DNA from 2 places in the Variovorax nivicola genome. Region 2 is predicted to be linked to the other one. Evidence: predicted binding sites of a transcription regulator. Region 2 holds the regulator's gene; the other holds the start of a gene.
What was found. Region 2 encodes HrcA, which represses chaperone genes, less so after heat shock. Its sites were predicted from a motif close to TTAGCACTCNNNNNNNNNGAGTGCTAA; they were not measured.
Positions count from the first base shown of each region.

Region 1 (7,144 bases), on a different contig from region 2:
GCCGAAGCCAGGAGCCTTGACGGCCACGACCTTCAGGATGCCGCGGATCGTGTTCACGACCAGCGTAGCCAGGGCTTCGCCTTCGACTTCTTCGGCAATGATCAGCAGCGGACGGCCAGCCTTGGCGACTTGTTCCAGCGTGGGGAGCAGGTCACGGATGTTGCTGATCTTCTTGTCGAACAGCAGCACGAAGGGGTTGTCGAGCAGCGCCGATTGCTTCTCGGGGTTGTTGATGAAGTAGGGCGACAGGTAGCCGCGGTCGAATTGCATGCCTTCGACGACGTCGAGTTCGCTGTCGAGCGACTTGCCGTCTTCGACAGTGATCACGCCTTCCTTGCCGACCTTGTCCATCGCGTCAGCGATGAGCTTGCCGATGGTTTCGTCGCTATTGGCCGAGATCGAGCCGACTTGAGCGATTTCCTTCGACGTGGTGGTGGGCTTGGAAGCCTTCTTCAGCTCGGCGACCAGGGCCGTCACGGCCTTGTCGATGCCGCGCTTCAGGTCCATCGGGTTCATGCCGGCAGCCACCAGCTTGAAACCTTCGCGAACGATGGCTTGTGCCAGCACGGTCGCGGTGGTGGTGCCGTCACCGGCGTTGTCCGAAGTCTTGGAAGCCACTTCCTTCACGAGCTGGGCGCCCATGTTCTGCAGCTTGTCCTTGAGTTCGATTTCCTTGGCGACCGACACACCGTCCTTGGTGACGGTGGGGGCGCCGAACGAGCGCTCGAGCACCACATTGCGGCCCTTGGGGCCCAGGGTCACCTTGACTGCGTTGGCCAGGATGTTCACACCCTCGACCATGCGTGCGCGGGCTTCACCGCCGAAGACTACGTCTTTTGCTGCCATGTTTGTTTACTCCGAATGGGATGTTTGAATTACTTCTCGACGACCGCGAACAGGTCGTCTTCCTTCATGACGAGCAATTCGTCACCGCCGACCTTGACGGTCTGGCCGCTGTACTTGCCGAACAGGACGCGGTCGCCGACCTTGACGGTCAGTGCGGCCAGTTCGCCCTTGTCGTTGCGCTTGCCCGGGCCCACGGCCAGGACTTCACCCTGATCGGGCTTTTCAGCGGCTGCGTCGGGGATGACGATGCCGGAGGCGGTCTTGGTTTCGCTGTCAACACGCTTGACGATCACGCGATCGGCCAAAGGACGAAGTTTCATTGCATCTCCTGGATGTATGGATAAGAAACGGGTTTTGTGGTCGGGTGCCGGACCGGAGGCCGGCAGCCCATCGACTGGAAGCGAGGGCTGTTAGCACTCATCAGCAGCGAGTGCTAATCATAAGGGCAATCGGTGGGCTTTCAAGTGACAGGGGCTGCTGTCGGTTCTCATGCGGAACGCCGGTGGAAATCAGTGGACACGCCATTTAACCTTCGCTTGCTTTTTGCCCGGGTAAAAAAGAGATCCGCTGGAAGCAAGGCGAAGCTGCCGTCGAAGAGGATGCCAACTGCGGGACCTCACAGGTCGCGCGACGAGCTTCCGTTTTGCAGCGTTTCCGGTCACTCGCCCAGGCTCGACCGACTCCCGGTCTCTGCACAATTCCGGGCATTGCGTGGGCCGAGGTGCCAGAAGCCAGCGATCAACCCGGTGCGCAGGTGACCCACCATGCCCCGCATCGAAACTCTCTCTCGCCGCACTATCAGTCCGACTGGCCGTTCGACTCAGATCGAGTGACCGAGCACCATCGCGACGCCGGGCTGCTTGTTCGGCCGAACGAAGCTGTCGCGAGTCAGGCGTCCCATCTTGATGGTGAGTGTCTGGGTGTTGAACCACTTGTCATAGAGCGCATTGATCTCGCCGTTGGCGTACAGCTGCGCGAGGCTCCGGTCGACCGCCGCGAGCAACGCAGTGTCGCCCTTGCGCATCATCACGGCGTACGGTTCGACCGACAGCGCAAGCCTGCTCAGGCTGAGCGTATCGATCCCCTTGTCGTTCGACACGAGGCCTTGCAGCAGCGAGTCATCCTGCGCAAATGCGCGCACCTTGCCTTCCTTCAGGGCCTTGTAGGCCTCGCCGTTGTTGTCGTAGGTGGTGAACTTCGCATCGCGCAGTTCACCTTCGGCGAGTTGCTTGAAAAGCTTCTCCGAGGTCGAACCTTTGGCCAGCGCGATCGGCATGCTCTTCAGGTCCTTCACCGTCTCCACGTGAAGGCTCTTGCTCGTCAGCACGCGCATCCCGGCGACGAAGAAGGTGTAGCTGAAGTCCACCTTCTCCTGGCGCGCCATCGTATTGGTGGTCGAGCCGCACTCGAGGTCGATTTCGCCGGCGAGCAGTTTCGGAATGCGCTCCGGGCCTGCCACGAGCTTGTACTGGACCTTGATGTCGGGAAGCTTGAGCTCGCGCTTGATCTCCTCGACCGCGTTCATGCACAGGTCCACCGAATAGCCCGCGGGCTGCTTCTGCGCATTGACGAACGAAAAGGGCGGCACGGCTTCGCGCACGCCGAGCACGATCGTGCGCGTTTCGCGGATCTTGCTCATCGTGTCGACGGCGGCCTGAGCAGGCAGGGCCACCAGCGCGATGGCCAGGGGAATCATCGCGGCACGCAGCAGGCGCACGGGAAAAGGGGACATGGGGTATGGCGCCAACGGCGGTTTGAATTTCGATGTTGATCACACGCCGTTGCTGTTTCGCCGACCCTCGGGAGTCGCGTTCGCATCCACCGCCCGTCATCGCTCGCAAGAGATTCGGCTCTTGCGAGCGACGCGGACCCCATGTGTCACTTGGGAACTTGCGCGCCGATTGTTCGCTGGACTGCGTACTTTTCACTAGCCAGAAAAAATGGAATTCAGACACTCATTTTTCGAGGCAATCATCGGGGACGCCAAATGCTCGGTGCTCTGAAATCAGCGTGCCTGAATGCGCAAACTCTAAGAGCCCACAGTCGCCCATTACGGTCGCTGAATGGCTGTCTCTGCTTGGGGGTGATGAGGCTCTGGTTGCAACTGCCGTGGCAAACCTTCTCGCCAGCGGAATGGATTTGCCCGCCATCGATGCGTCTCCAGGTGCGGCCGATGCCTTGAAGACGCGGATGCGTAATTACCTAGCTGGGAGGGTACCTCTGGGAGTCGTACGCTTTCCAAAGGTGTCGTGAGTGAGCTTGGAAAGGTCGTGGCCGGATCTCACGCCCGGCCGGCCACGCCGCCGGCAGCCGCACCCGCCCGGTGGCCCATCAGGAAGTCCACGAAGGTGCGCACGCGCAGCGGCGCGAAGCGCAGCTTGGGATACAGCAGGTTGTAGGGCCGGGACCGGCCGCCGAAGGGCTTGAGCACTTCGACCAGTCGCCCCTGGCGCAGGTCTTCCTCGACCACGAAGCGATAGGCCTGGAAGATGCCCGCGCCATGCCGGGCCAGCGTCACGCCGGCCAGGACGTCGTCCGAACAGGCGTAGCCGCCGGAGGTGAGCATTTCGATGTCCTGCCCGTCCTGACGGCACAGCCAGGGGATGGTGCGGCCGCTGCTGGGCAGCTCGAACTGGATGCATTCGTGGGTCTGCAAGTCGTCCAGGGTCCGGGGTTCTCCGCGCCGGCGCAGGTAGTCCGGGGCGGCGACCAGCACGAGTTCGGCGTCCTCGAGATGGCGTGCAACCAAGGTCGAGTCGGCGGGCGCGCGCACACGCACGGCGAGGTCGTACCCCTCCGCGGCGAAGTCGATGTTGCGGTTGCTGACGTGAACCTCGACCCGGATGTCCGGGTAGTGCGTCCTGAACTCCGGCAGCAGCGGCAGCAGCCGGTAGTGCCCGTAAGTGGTGGGAACGCTGATCCGCAGCAGGCCGCTTGGCGTGATCTGTTGGCCGCCGACCACGCGTTCGGCCTCCACCAGCTGGTTGAGCGCCTGGCGGCATTGCTCGTAATAGGCCTGGCCCGCCTCGCTCAGCCGTATCTGCCGCGTCGTGCGCAGGAAGAGGCGCACGCCGAGGCGTTCTTCCAGCCTGCCCACGGTCCTGCTCACGGCGGCGGGCGTCACGCCCGCGACGGCCGCGGCGGCGGTGAACCCCTCTTGCTCGGCCGCAAGGCAGAACAGTTCCAGGCTTCCCAGCAGCAGGTCGTCGAACTGGCGATTCATGATTGATTACATGGAGTAATAACTGAAGATTCTCTGATCATCTTTATCAACTTGAAGGTAGTCAATACATTTGATCCCAGAGGCGAGAGCCTCCCTGAATCAACCGCCTCCGCTTTGACCACCCGAAAGGAAACCATCATGAAGACCCAACCCAAGACGATCGTGATCACCGGCGCCTCGAGCGGCATCGGCCTGGCCTTGGCCGGCGCGTACCTCCAGCGCGGCGACAACGTCGTCGGCAACGCCCGCAGCGCCGAACGGCTGCAACAGGCGTCCGTGTCGCTCGGCTCGCCCGACAACTTCCTGGGCGTTGCCGGCGATGTCGCCGACCCCGCCGTCGGCGAGCTGCTGGTGCGGCGCGCCGTCGAGCGCTTCGGCCGCGTGGACGTGCTCGTCAACAACGCCGGATTCTTCAACGCCAAGCCGTTCGTCCAGTACACGCCGGACGAGCTGGACGCCCTGGTGAGCACCAACTTGAAGGGTTTCGTCTATCCGTCGCAGGCCGCAGTCCGCCACATGGTCGAGCGCAAGGCGGGCCACATCATCAGCATCACCGCAAGCCTTGCCTCGCAGCCCAACCAGGCCGTGCCGGCGGTGCTGCCGCTGCTGATCAAGGGCGGCATCAACCAGGCGACGAAGGCGCTGGCGCTGGAACTGGCGCCGCACAACATCCAGGTGACGGCGGTGGCGCCGGGCATCGTTGACACGCCGATGTACACGAAGGAAATGCACGGTTTCCTCAACACGCTGCAGCCGGCAGGCCGAATCGGCACGGTGCAGGAAATCGTCGACGCGGTTCTCTACCTGAGCGACGCCGGCTTCACGACCGGCATCGTGCTGCCCGTGGACGGCGGCATGGGCACCGGCAAGTGGTGATCGCAGCAGCGAAGCAACGAAGCATCGACAACGAATACCGGAGAACACCATGCCCTACATCCGCATCGAAATCACCCGCGAAGGCACCACGCTCGACCAGAAGAAGCAGCTGATCGCCGAGGCCACCGACATGATGGTGCGCGTCCTGAACAAGGACCCTGCCTCGACCTTCGTCGTGATCGACGAATACGACACCGACAACTGGGGCCAGCACGGCCGCACGATCACCGAGGTGCGCCGCGAGCAGGCCGCCGCCAAGGCTGATCTGCAGCAGCGTCCCCGCCTCAGTCCACCTTGATGCTCGCGGCCTTGACCACCTGCTGCGCCTTGGCGGTTTCATCGACGATGAACTTGTTGAACTGCGCCGACTGCATCGTGAACGGCTCGGCACCGAGCTTCTCCAGCCGCTCTTTCAGCTCGGGCGACACCATGATCTTCGCGACCTCGGCCTGAAGCCGCTCCAGCACCGCTTGCGGCGTCTTCGCCGGAGCGAAGAGGCCGACCCAGAACAAATACGCCGAACCCGGCACGCCGGCCTCCACCGTGGTGGGTGCATCGGGCAGGGCCAGCGAGCGCTGGGCGGTTCCCACTGCCAGCGCCTGCAGCTTGCCGCTCTTGATGAGGGGCAGCGCCGACACCATCGGTGCGAAGAACCAGTCGACGCGGCCCGACATCACCTCGGTCATGGCCTCGGGGGTGCCGCGAAAGGGCACGTGCTGCGCATCGAGCCCGGCCGCGAGGCGGAACACCTCGGCGTTCATGTGCGTGGCCGAGCCATTGCCTGCGGAGCCGTAGTTGAGAGCGCCAGGCTTGGCCTTTGCCTTGGCCACGAGGTCCTGCACGTTCGTGAAGTGCGAAGGCGCGGTCACCAGCACGTTGGGCAGGCTCGCCATCGGCGTGATGCCGGTGAAGTCCTTGATCGTGTCGTACGACAGGCCCTTGTATATCCACGGGTTCACGAGATGGCCCGCCGAATGCACCAGCAGTGTGTAGCCGTCGGCTGGCGATTTGGCCGTGATGGCCGCGCCCAGCGTGCCGCCCGCGCCGGGCTTGTTGTCGACGATCACGCTCGTGCCCAGCGCGGGCCCGAGCTTTTCGGCCACGAGGCGCGCGACGATGTCGGTGCCGCTGCCTGCCGTGAAGGGCACCACCAGCTTGATCGGTTGCGTGCCTGGCCACGCGCCCTGCGCCAGCGCGCCGCTGCTGCCCAGCGTGCAGGCCGCGAATGCCGCGGCCACGGTAAGGGCCTGCCGGCGGCTCCAGGGGAATGTCTTGTTCTTCATGCGTCTTGTCTCCGTTGATTTGTTCGATGAGCGATGAATGACCGAAGGGCGCGCGAGCGCTAGGCCGGTGGCGCGTTCGGCATCACCAGCGCCACCAGCACCGGCCGGTTGCTGCGGTTTTCCAACTGGCGCTTCTCGCCGGGCGCGAAGCGGCAGCTGTCGTACTGCTCGAGCACGTCTTCCTGGTGTGCGCCGTCGAGTTCGCCGACCACATGGAGCTGGCCTTCGAGCACGAGGTAGAGCTTTTCCATTGGTGAGCCATCGAGGCCTGTGTGGCCGCCGGGAAGAATCTGGCTCATGCCCATCCACATCTGCGTGGAGGGGCCGGCTTCCTTGCCCTGCAGGCGCAGGCAGCGCATGTCGAAGTGGTTGGGCGCTTCGTAGTGCGGCGCTTCGTTGAAACGGGTCACGTGCATGGCGGGTGTTCCTCGCGGTTTCAGGGGTGCAGCACGACGCGGTCGGTGCTGCCCGACAGCACCAGCCGGTAGGCCTCGATGGCTTCTTCGAGCGCGAAGTGGCGCGCCACGGGAAAGGGCTTCAGCGTGCCGCGCTCGAAACCCTCGCGCATCGAGTCGAGCTGCGCGGTGGAGGCGACGCAGTCCATCCCCAGCGAGTCGACGCCCACGAAGGTGTGCATGCCGCGGTAGAACGCGAAGATGTCGAAGGGCACCGCGCGGTCGTGCGTGGCAATGAAGATCTGCGTCGCGCCCTTGGCCATCGCCTTGTTGGCGGCCTCGAAGTAGGCGCTGCCCACGGTGTTGTAGACGATGTGCGCGCCGCGCCCGTCGGTGAGTTCGCGCACCCGCGCGCCGACGTCGGCGTGGTGGCGCGCGTCGATCACGTCGACCGGCCCGCTCGCGAACCCCGCGAAGGGCCCGGCGCTGCGCTGCACCGCGATCACCCGTGCGCCGGCCTG
Region 1 is NZ_JBPJZK010000007.1:132,801-139,944, forward strand. Features, by position in the region: gene groL (chaperonin GroEL) at 1-846, opposite strand, end outside; gene ACSFBF_RS25885 (co-chaperone GroES) at 876-1,166, opposite strand; gene ACSFBF_RS25890 (amino acid ABC transporter substrate-binding protein) at 1,667-2,578, opposite strand; gene ACSFBF_RS25895 (LysR family transcriptional regulator) at 3,128-4,069, opposite strand; gene ACSFBF_RS25900 (SDR family NAD(P)-dependent oxidoreductase) at 4,208-4,945, shown strand; gene ACSFBF_RS25905 (tautomerase family protein) at 4,995-5,243, shown strand; gene ACSFBF_RS25910 (Bug family tripartite tricarboxylate transporter substrate binding protein) at 5,230-6,228, opposite strand; gene ACSFBF_RS25915 (cupin domain-containing protein) at 6,288-6,644, opposite strand; gene ACSFBF_RS25920 (quinone oxidoreductase family protein) at 6,665-7,144, opposite strand, start outside.
Region 1: a site for HrcA is predicted at 1,257-1,283, ahead of ACSFBF_RS25885 (co-chaperone GroES). Genes of this name have one in related genera too.

Region 2 (7,144 bases):
ACAAGCCCGCCGTGACCGCCCTGCGCGAAATCGCCGAAGGCAAGATCGGCCTCGAAATGCTCAAGAAGGTGCCGGGCTGATCTGACGCAGCCCTGCAACGAAAAGGCACCGCAAAGCGGTGCTTTTTTTATGTCTGAACGCGTCCATACAGCGGTCACGCTAAAGTGGTAGCCATGAGCGCGGTAGCCAAATCTCAGTCCCATGCCCCCAAGGGCACGCCGAAGCCGAGTCCGGCGGCGCTGAATGCGGCCGCCGCAAGCTTTGCAGCATTGACCGCGCGCCTCGACTACCTGAGCGCAGAAGATACCGAATTGGTCCGCCGCGCCTACCGCTTCGCCGACGAGGCCCATCTTGGACAGCTGCGCAACAGCGGCGAACCGTACATCACCCACCCCATCGCCGTGGCGGCGCAATGCGCCGAGTGGAAGCTCGATGCGCAGGCGCTGATGGCCGCCCTGCTCCACGATGCCATCGAAGACTGCGGCGTCACCAAGCCCGAACTCATCGAGCGCTTTGGCGCCCCGGTCGCCGAACTGGTCGACGGGCTCACCAAGCTCGACAAGCTGCAGTTCAACACGCGCGAAGAAAACCAGGCCGAGTCGTTCCGCAAGATGCTGCTGGCCATGGCGCGCGATGTGCGCGTCATCCTGGTCAAGCTGGCGGACCGCACGCACAACATGCGCACGCTGGCCGATGCGCCGCGTGAAAAGTGGGGCCGCATCTCGCGCGAAACGCTGGAGATTTACGCGCCCATCGCGCATCGTCTCGGGCTGAACCAGACCTACCGCGAGCTGCAGGAGCTGTCGTTCCGGCACCTGAAACCGTGGCGTTATGCCACGCTGTCGAAGGCCGTGGCCAAGGCGCGTGGCCGACGCCGCGACCTGATCCAGAAGGTGCAGCGCGAGGTCGAAACCGCCTTTGCCGCAGCCAACATGACGCTGCGGATCGCGGGGCGCGAGAAAACGCTCTATTCGATCTATCGCAAGATGGAAGAAAAGCACCTGAGCTTCGCCCAGGTGACCGACATCTACGGCTTCCGCCTGATCGTGCCGAACGTGATCGCCTGCTACACCGGCCTGGGCATCCTGCACCAGATGTACAAGCCCCTGCCGGGCAAGTTCAAGGACCACATCGCGATCGCCAAGCTCAACGGCTACCAGTCGCTGCACACCACGCTCGTCGGTCCGGCCGGCGTGAGCGTCGAGTTCCAGCTTCGGACCGAGGCAATGCATGTGGTGGCCGAATCGGGCGTGGCCGCGCACTGGCTGTACAAGGCGGCTGAGCCGAACGCAGCAAGCAACGACCGTCTGGGCACCAAGTGGCTGCAGTCGCTGCTCGACATCCAGGATGAAACGCGCGACGCCGCCGAGTTCTGGGATCACGTCAAGGTCGACCTGTTTCCTGACGCGGTATATGTGTTCACGCCCAAGAGCCAGATCATGGCGCTGCCCCGCGGCGCCACGGTGGTCGACTTTGCCTACGCCATTCACAGCAACATCGGCGACCACACCTCGGCCGCGCGCATCAACGGCGACCAGGTGCCGCTGCGCACTGAGCTCAAGAACGGCGACGTGGTCGAAGTGATCACCGCGCCGGTGTCGACGCCCAATCCGGCCTGGCTGGGCTTCGTGCGAACGGGCCGGGCGCGCTCCAAGATCCGTCACTATCTGAAGACCCTGGCGCACGCCGAGTCCGAAGGCCTGGGCGAAAAGCTGCTCGCACAAGCGCTGCGCGCCGAAGGCCTGAGCAAGCTGCCCGAGGAAGACGAGGAACACCAGGCGCTGTGGGAAAAGCTGCTGCGCTTCACCGGCAACCGCACCCGCTCCGAACTGCTGACCGACATCGGCCTGGGCAAGCGCATTGCCAGCATCGTCGCGAAGCGGCTGGTGGCAATGCTCTCCGAACTGGGCGAACGGCCCGACGCGCTGCTGCTGAGCCGCGAGCGCTTCATCTCGCACGAAACCGTGTCGCAGGGCGCGGTCACGCTGGACGGCAGCGAGAACTCGTCGGTGCGCTTTGCGCTCTGCTGCCGGCCGATTCCGGGCGACCAGATCGTCGGCTACCTCGGCCATGGCGAAGGCCTGGTGGTGCACACGGAAGACTGTGGTGTCGGCCAGCGGCTGCGCCATAAAGACAGCGAACGCTTCTTCGCCGTCGAGTGGGCAGACGAACCCACGCGCGCCTTCGAGACTGGCGTGGTCATCACCGTGCGCAACGACAAGGGCGTGCTGGCGCGGGTCGCGGCCACGCTGGCCGATGCGGAAGCAGACATCACGCATGTGGAAATGGCCGACGAAACTCCGCAGGATTCGACCGACCTGCGCTTCGTGATCGCCGTGCGCGACCGCACGCATCTGGATGCCGTGTTGCGCGCTGCCCGGCGTACCGCGTCGGTACTGACCGCATCCAGGACGGTTCCCGCCCCCTGAGGCGCCGTTACGCCGCGGCTGGGCGCGGCGCCGGATAGCTCACGGACAGTATCTCGACCTCGTGCGCCCCGCCCGGTGTCACGAGCTTCACCACATCGCCTTCGCGCGACTTGAGCAGCGCCCGAGCAATCGGCGAAATCCAGCTGACCTGCGACTTCGCGCTCTCAGCTTCGTCGATACCGAGGATCGTGACGCTGCGCTCGTCGCCCGCTTCGTCGACATAGCGAACGGTGGCGCCGAAAAAGATCTGATCGCGACCGTGGTGCACCGAAGGATCGGTGACCTCCGCGATTTCGAGGCGCTTGGTGAGAAAACGGATGCGGCGATCGATCTCGCGCAGGCGCTTCTTGCCGTAGAGGTAGTCGCCGTTCTCGGAGCGGTCACCATTTTTGGCTGCCCAGTGCACGGTCTCGACGATCTTCGGCCGCTCCTCGTCCATCAGCTGCAGCAGCTCGTCGCGCAGGCGCGCGTAGCCTTCGGGAGTGATGTAGTTCTTGCTGCCTGCGGGCAACGGAGGCAAAGCGCCATCAGCGCCGTCGTCATCTCCGTCGGAGTCTGTTTCCTTGGTGAATGCCTTGCTCAAAGCAGAATCCTCCAAATGAAAAAAGCCCGCAACTTTCGTTGCGAGCTTTTCTTGTTGTGGTGCGGCTGGCAGGAATTGAACCCACGACCCCTTGGTTCGTAGCCAAGTACTCTATCCAACTGAGCTACAGCCGCACAGCTTGCAATTATAGCCCGCTTTCTTCGACCCTTTTTGCATTTGCCCAGCCGAATCCACGCGAAGGCACAAAAGAAAAATGCCCGAAAGATGAATCTTCCGGGCATTTTTGGAGATGGTGCGGCTGGCAGGAATTGAACCCACGACCCCTTGGTTCGTAGCCAAGTACTCTATCCAACTGAGCTACAGCCGCTAAGCCTTCGATTATAGCCTGTTCTGGGGCTCGTTCCGAAAACGGGCAAAAACAAGAAGTGGTGGTAGGCCGTGATGGGCTTGAACCATCGACCAACGGATTATGAGTCCGCTGCTCTAACCAACTGAGCTAACGGCCCACTCGGCACGATTCTATTCGCGCCGCAGCGCCTACTTGCGATGGCTCAGCGCATTGCTCACCAGGCGAGACGTGATGTCGACGATCTGGATCATGCGTTCGTAGGGCATGCGCGTCGGCCCGATCACGCCCAGCGTACCCACGACCTGCCCGTCGACCTCGTAGTTGGCGCTGACGATGGAGAGCTCCTCGAAGGGCACCACCTGGCTTTCACCGCCAATGAAGATGCGCACCCCTTCGGCCTTGCTCGACACGTCGAGCAGACGCATCAATTGGGCCTTCTGCTCGAAAAGTTCGAAGGCACGGCGCAGTTGCCCCATGTCGCTGGAGAAATCGCTCACCGCCAGCAGGTTGCGCTCGCCCGAGATCACGACGTCGTCTTCCTGCGCCTCGTTTAGCACTTCGGAGCTGACCTGCACCGCGGCCTGCATCAACGCAGCGATTTCGCCGCGCAGCTTTTCGACCTCGGACTGGAGGCGATCGCGCACCTGCTCGATGGTCAGGCCCGCATAGTGCGCGTTGATGTAGTTCGAGGCCTCGACCAGCTGCGACTGCGAGTAATCGGCCTCCGGAAAGATCACCCGGTTCTGCACGTCACCATCGGGCGAGACGATGATCACCAGCAGGCGCCGGTCGGAGAGCTTCAGGAATTCGATCTGCTTGAACACCGAAGCACGCCGCGGCGCCATCACCACGCCGACGAACTGCGACAGGTTCGACAGCAAGTGCGCCGCATTGGCAATCACCTTCTGAGGCTGGTCGGGCGCGAGGCTCGGCGTGCTCATCTGCTCGCGCTGCGCGGTCAGCATGGTGTCGACGAAGAGGCGGTAGCCGCGGTGCGTTGGAATGCGGCCGGCCGAGGTGTGCGGGCTGGCAATCAGTCCCAGCGCCTCGAGGTCGGACATGACGTTGCGGATGGTCGCCGGCGACAGATCGAGCCCCGAGGAACGCGACAGCGTGCGCGAGCCGACGGGTTGCCCGTCGGCGATGTAGCGCTCGACGAGCGTCTTGAGCAGCAACTTGGCACGGTCGTCCAGCATTGCAAGATTTTAGTGTTGTAATTTGTGAGATATGACCTCTCGCTTTCGTCACGTCGCCCTGATCGGCAAATACCAGGCTTCCGGCGCCCGGGCGCAGGCGGACTCGCGCGACGGCGTCATGGAAGGCATTGGCACCTTCCTCGAATCGCAAGGCTGCACGGTGTTCGTCGAGCGCTCGACCTGCGAGGAAGACGATGACGGCGCCCCCGCCCATCCACGCTACGAAGCCCTCAGCGTCGAGGAAATCGGCCAGCGCTGCGACCTCGGCTTGGTGGTCGGCGGCGACGGCACCATGCTCGGCATCGGCCGGCAGCTCGCCAGCTACGGCATCCCGCTGATCGGCATCAATCGCGGCCGGCTCGGCTTCATCACCGACATTCCACTCGACAACTACCAGGCCACACTGATCCCGATGCTGGCCGGCGAGTACGAGGAAGACCACCGCAGCCTGATGCATGCGCAAGTCGTGCGCGACGGCGCCTCGGTGTTCGACGCGCTCGCCATGAACGACGTGGTCGTCAACCGCGGCGCCACCTCCGGCATGGTCGAGCTGCGCGTGTCGGTGGGCCGCCATTTCGTGGCCAACCAGCGCGCCGACGGCCTGATCATCGCCACGCCCACAGGCTCGACGGCCTACGCTCTCTCGGCCGGCGGGCCGCTCCTGCATCCGGCGGTGCCGGGCTGGGTGCTGGTGCCGATCGCACCGCACACGCTGTCGAATCGCCCCGTGCTGCTGCCCGATGCCGACGAGATCGTGATCGAGCTGGTGGGCGGACGCGACGCCAGCGCCAATTTCGACATGCAGTCCCTGGCCTCGCTCGCAATCGGCGACCGCGTTGTAGTGCGCCGCTCCGATTTCCGCGTGCGCTTCCTGCACCCGCGCGGTTGGAGCTATTTCGACACCTTGCGCAAGAAACTTCATTGGAACGAAGGGGGCTCCTGAAATGGCGCTGCGACGCATCGCACTGCGCGACTTCGTGATCGTGCGATCACTCGAACTCGACCTGTCCGGCGGCTTCACGGTATTGACCGGTGAAACCGGCGCGGGCAAATCCATCTTGATCGACGCGCTGCAACTGGCGCTGGGCAACCGCGCCGACGCTGGCGCGGTGCGCGAAGGCGCCGAGCGGCTCGACGTGAGCGCCGAATTCGACGCCGACCCAGCCCTGGACACCTGGCTCGACGAAGGCGGCTTCGAAGCCGGCGACGCGCTGCTGCTGCGCCGTACCGTCGATCTGCAGGGCCGCAGCCGCGGCTGGATCAACGGCAGCCCGGCCACGGCCACGCAGCTGCGCGAGCTCGGCGACCGCCTGCTCGACATCCACGGACAGCACGCCTGGCAAAGCCTGACGCGGCCCGAGGCGGTGCGCGGCCTGCTCGACGCCTATGCAGGCGTGGGCACCGACGCGCTCGCTGCCGCGTGGCAAAGCTGGCGGCAGGCGCTCTCCGCACTCGAACACGCGCGCTCGGCACAAGACTCGCTGCAGCGCGAACGCGAGCGGCTGCAATGGCAGATTTCCGAAGTCGCCAAGCTCGCACCGGGCGTCGACGAGTGGGAAGAGCTGTCGACCAACCACTCGCGCATCTCCAATGCGCAAGCGCTGATCGATGCCGCCCAGGGCGCTAGCCAGGCTCTGGAAGACGACGACAACGGTGCCCTCCCCGCGCTTACGCGCGCGCTCACGCTGCTGCAGAACTGCGAGCACATCGAGCCTGAGTTCCGCGCGCTGGGAGAAGTGCTCGCCTCATGCGTAGCCCAGGCCTCCGACGCGGCCCACACGCTGCACGGCTACCTGCGCGATGCCGACACCGACCCGCAAACCCTGGCCGAGCTGGACGAGCGCATGGGCCTGTGGATGTCGCTCGCGCGCCGCTACAAGCGCCCGCCCACCGAACTGCCAGCGTTGCTCGCCGGCTGGCAGGCCGAGCTGCAGGCGCTCGATGCGCAAAGCGATCTCGAAGGCCTTGAGCGAGCAGAACAGAACGCGCAGCAGGCCTACATGAAAGAAGCCAAGGCGCTCGGCAAGGTCCGCAAGCAGGCCGCGCCCCGCCTCGCCCAGGCCGTCACCGATGCGATGCAGGGCCTTGGCATGCAGGGCGGACGCTTCGATGTCGAACTGCAGCCGCTAGCGCAGCCCAGCCGCGCCGGCCTCGAAGACGTGGCCTTTCTCGTGGCCGGCCACACCGGCAGCACGCCGCGCGCTATCGGCAAGGTGGCTTCGGGCGGCGAACTGTCGCGCATTGCGCTGGCCATCGCCGTCACCACCAGCCAGCTCGGCGCGGCGCAGACGCTGATCTTCGACGAGGTCGATGCCGGTGTCGGCGGCGCGGTCGCCGAGACCGTCGGCCGCCTGATGAAGCAGCTCGGCCGCGACCGCCAGGTGCTCGCCGTGACCCACCTGCCCCAGGTGGCCGCCTGCGCCGACCATCACCTCGTTGTGGCCAAGCGCCAAACGGCGGCGGCCGGCAAGGACGGCCCGCGCACCGAGAGCGGCGTGTCGCGCCTCGACGACGACAACCGCGCCAAGGAAATCGCTCGCATGCTGGGCGGCGAGAAGGTCTCGCAGACTTCGCTCGCACACGCACGCGAAATGCTCGGCCACAAGACCTCGGTGACCGCGCCATG
Region 2 is NZ_JBPJZK010000002.1:323,959-331,102, reverse strand. Features, by position in the region: gene rpoZ (DNA-directed RNA polymerase subunit omega) at 1-80, shown strand, start outside; gene ACSFBF_RS10120 (RelA/SpoT family protein) at 174-2,429, shown strand; gene greB (transcription elongation factor GreB) at 2,437-3,012, opposite strand; tRNA gene ACSFBF_RS10110 (tRNA-Arg) at 3,070-3,146, opposite strand; tRNA gene ACSFBF_RS10105 (tRNA-Arg) at 3,264-3,340, opposite strand; tRNA gene ACSFBF_RS10100 (tRNA-Ile) at 3,403-3,479, opposite strand; gene hrcA (heat-inducible transcriptional repressor HrcA) at 3,511-4,518, opposite strand; gene ACSFBF_RS10090 (NAD kinase) at 4,550-5,461, shown strand; gene recN (DNA repair protein RecN) at 5,463-7,144, shown strand, end outside; gene rapZ (RNase adapter RapZ) at 7,142-7,144, shown strand, end outside.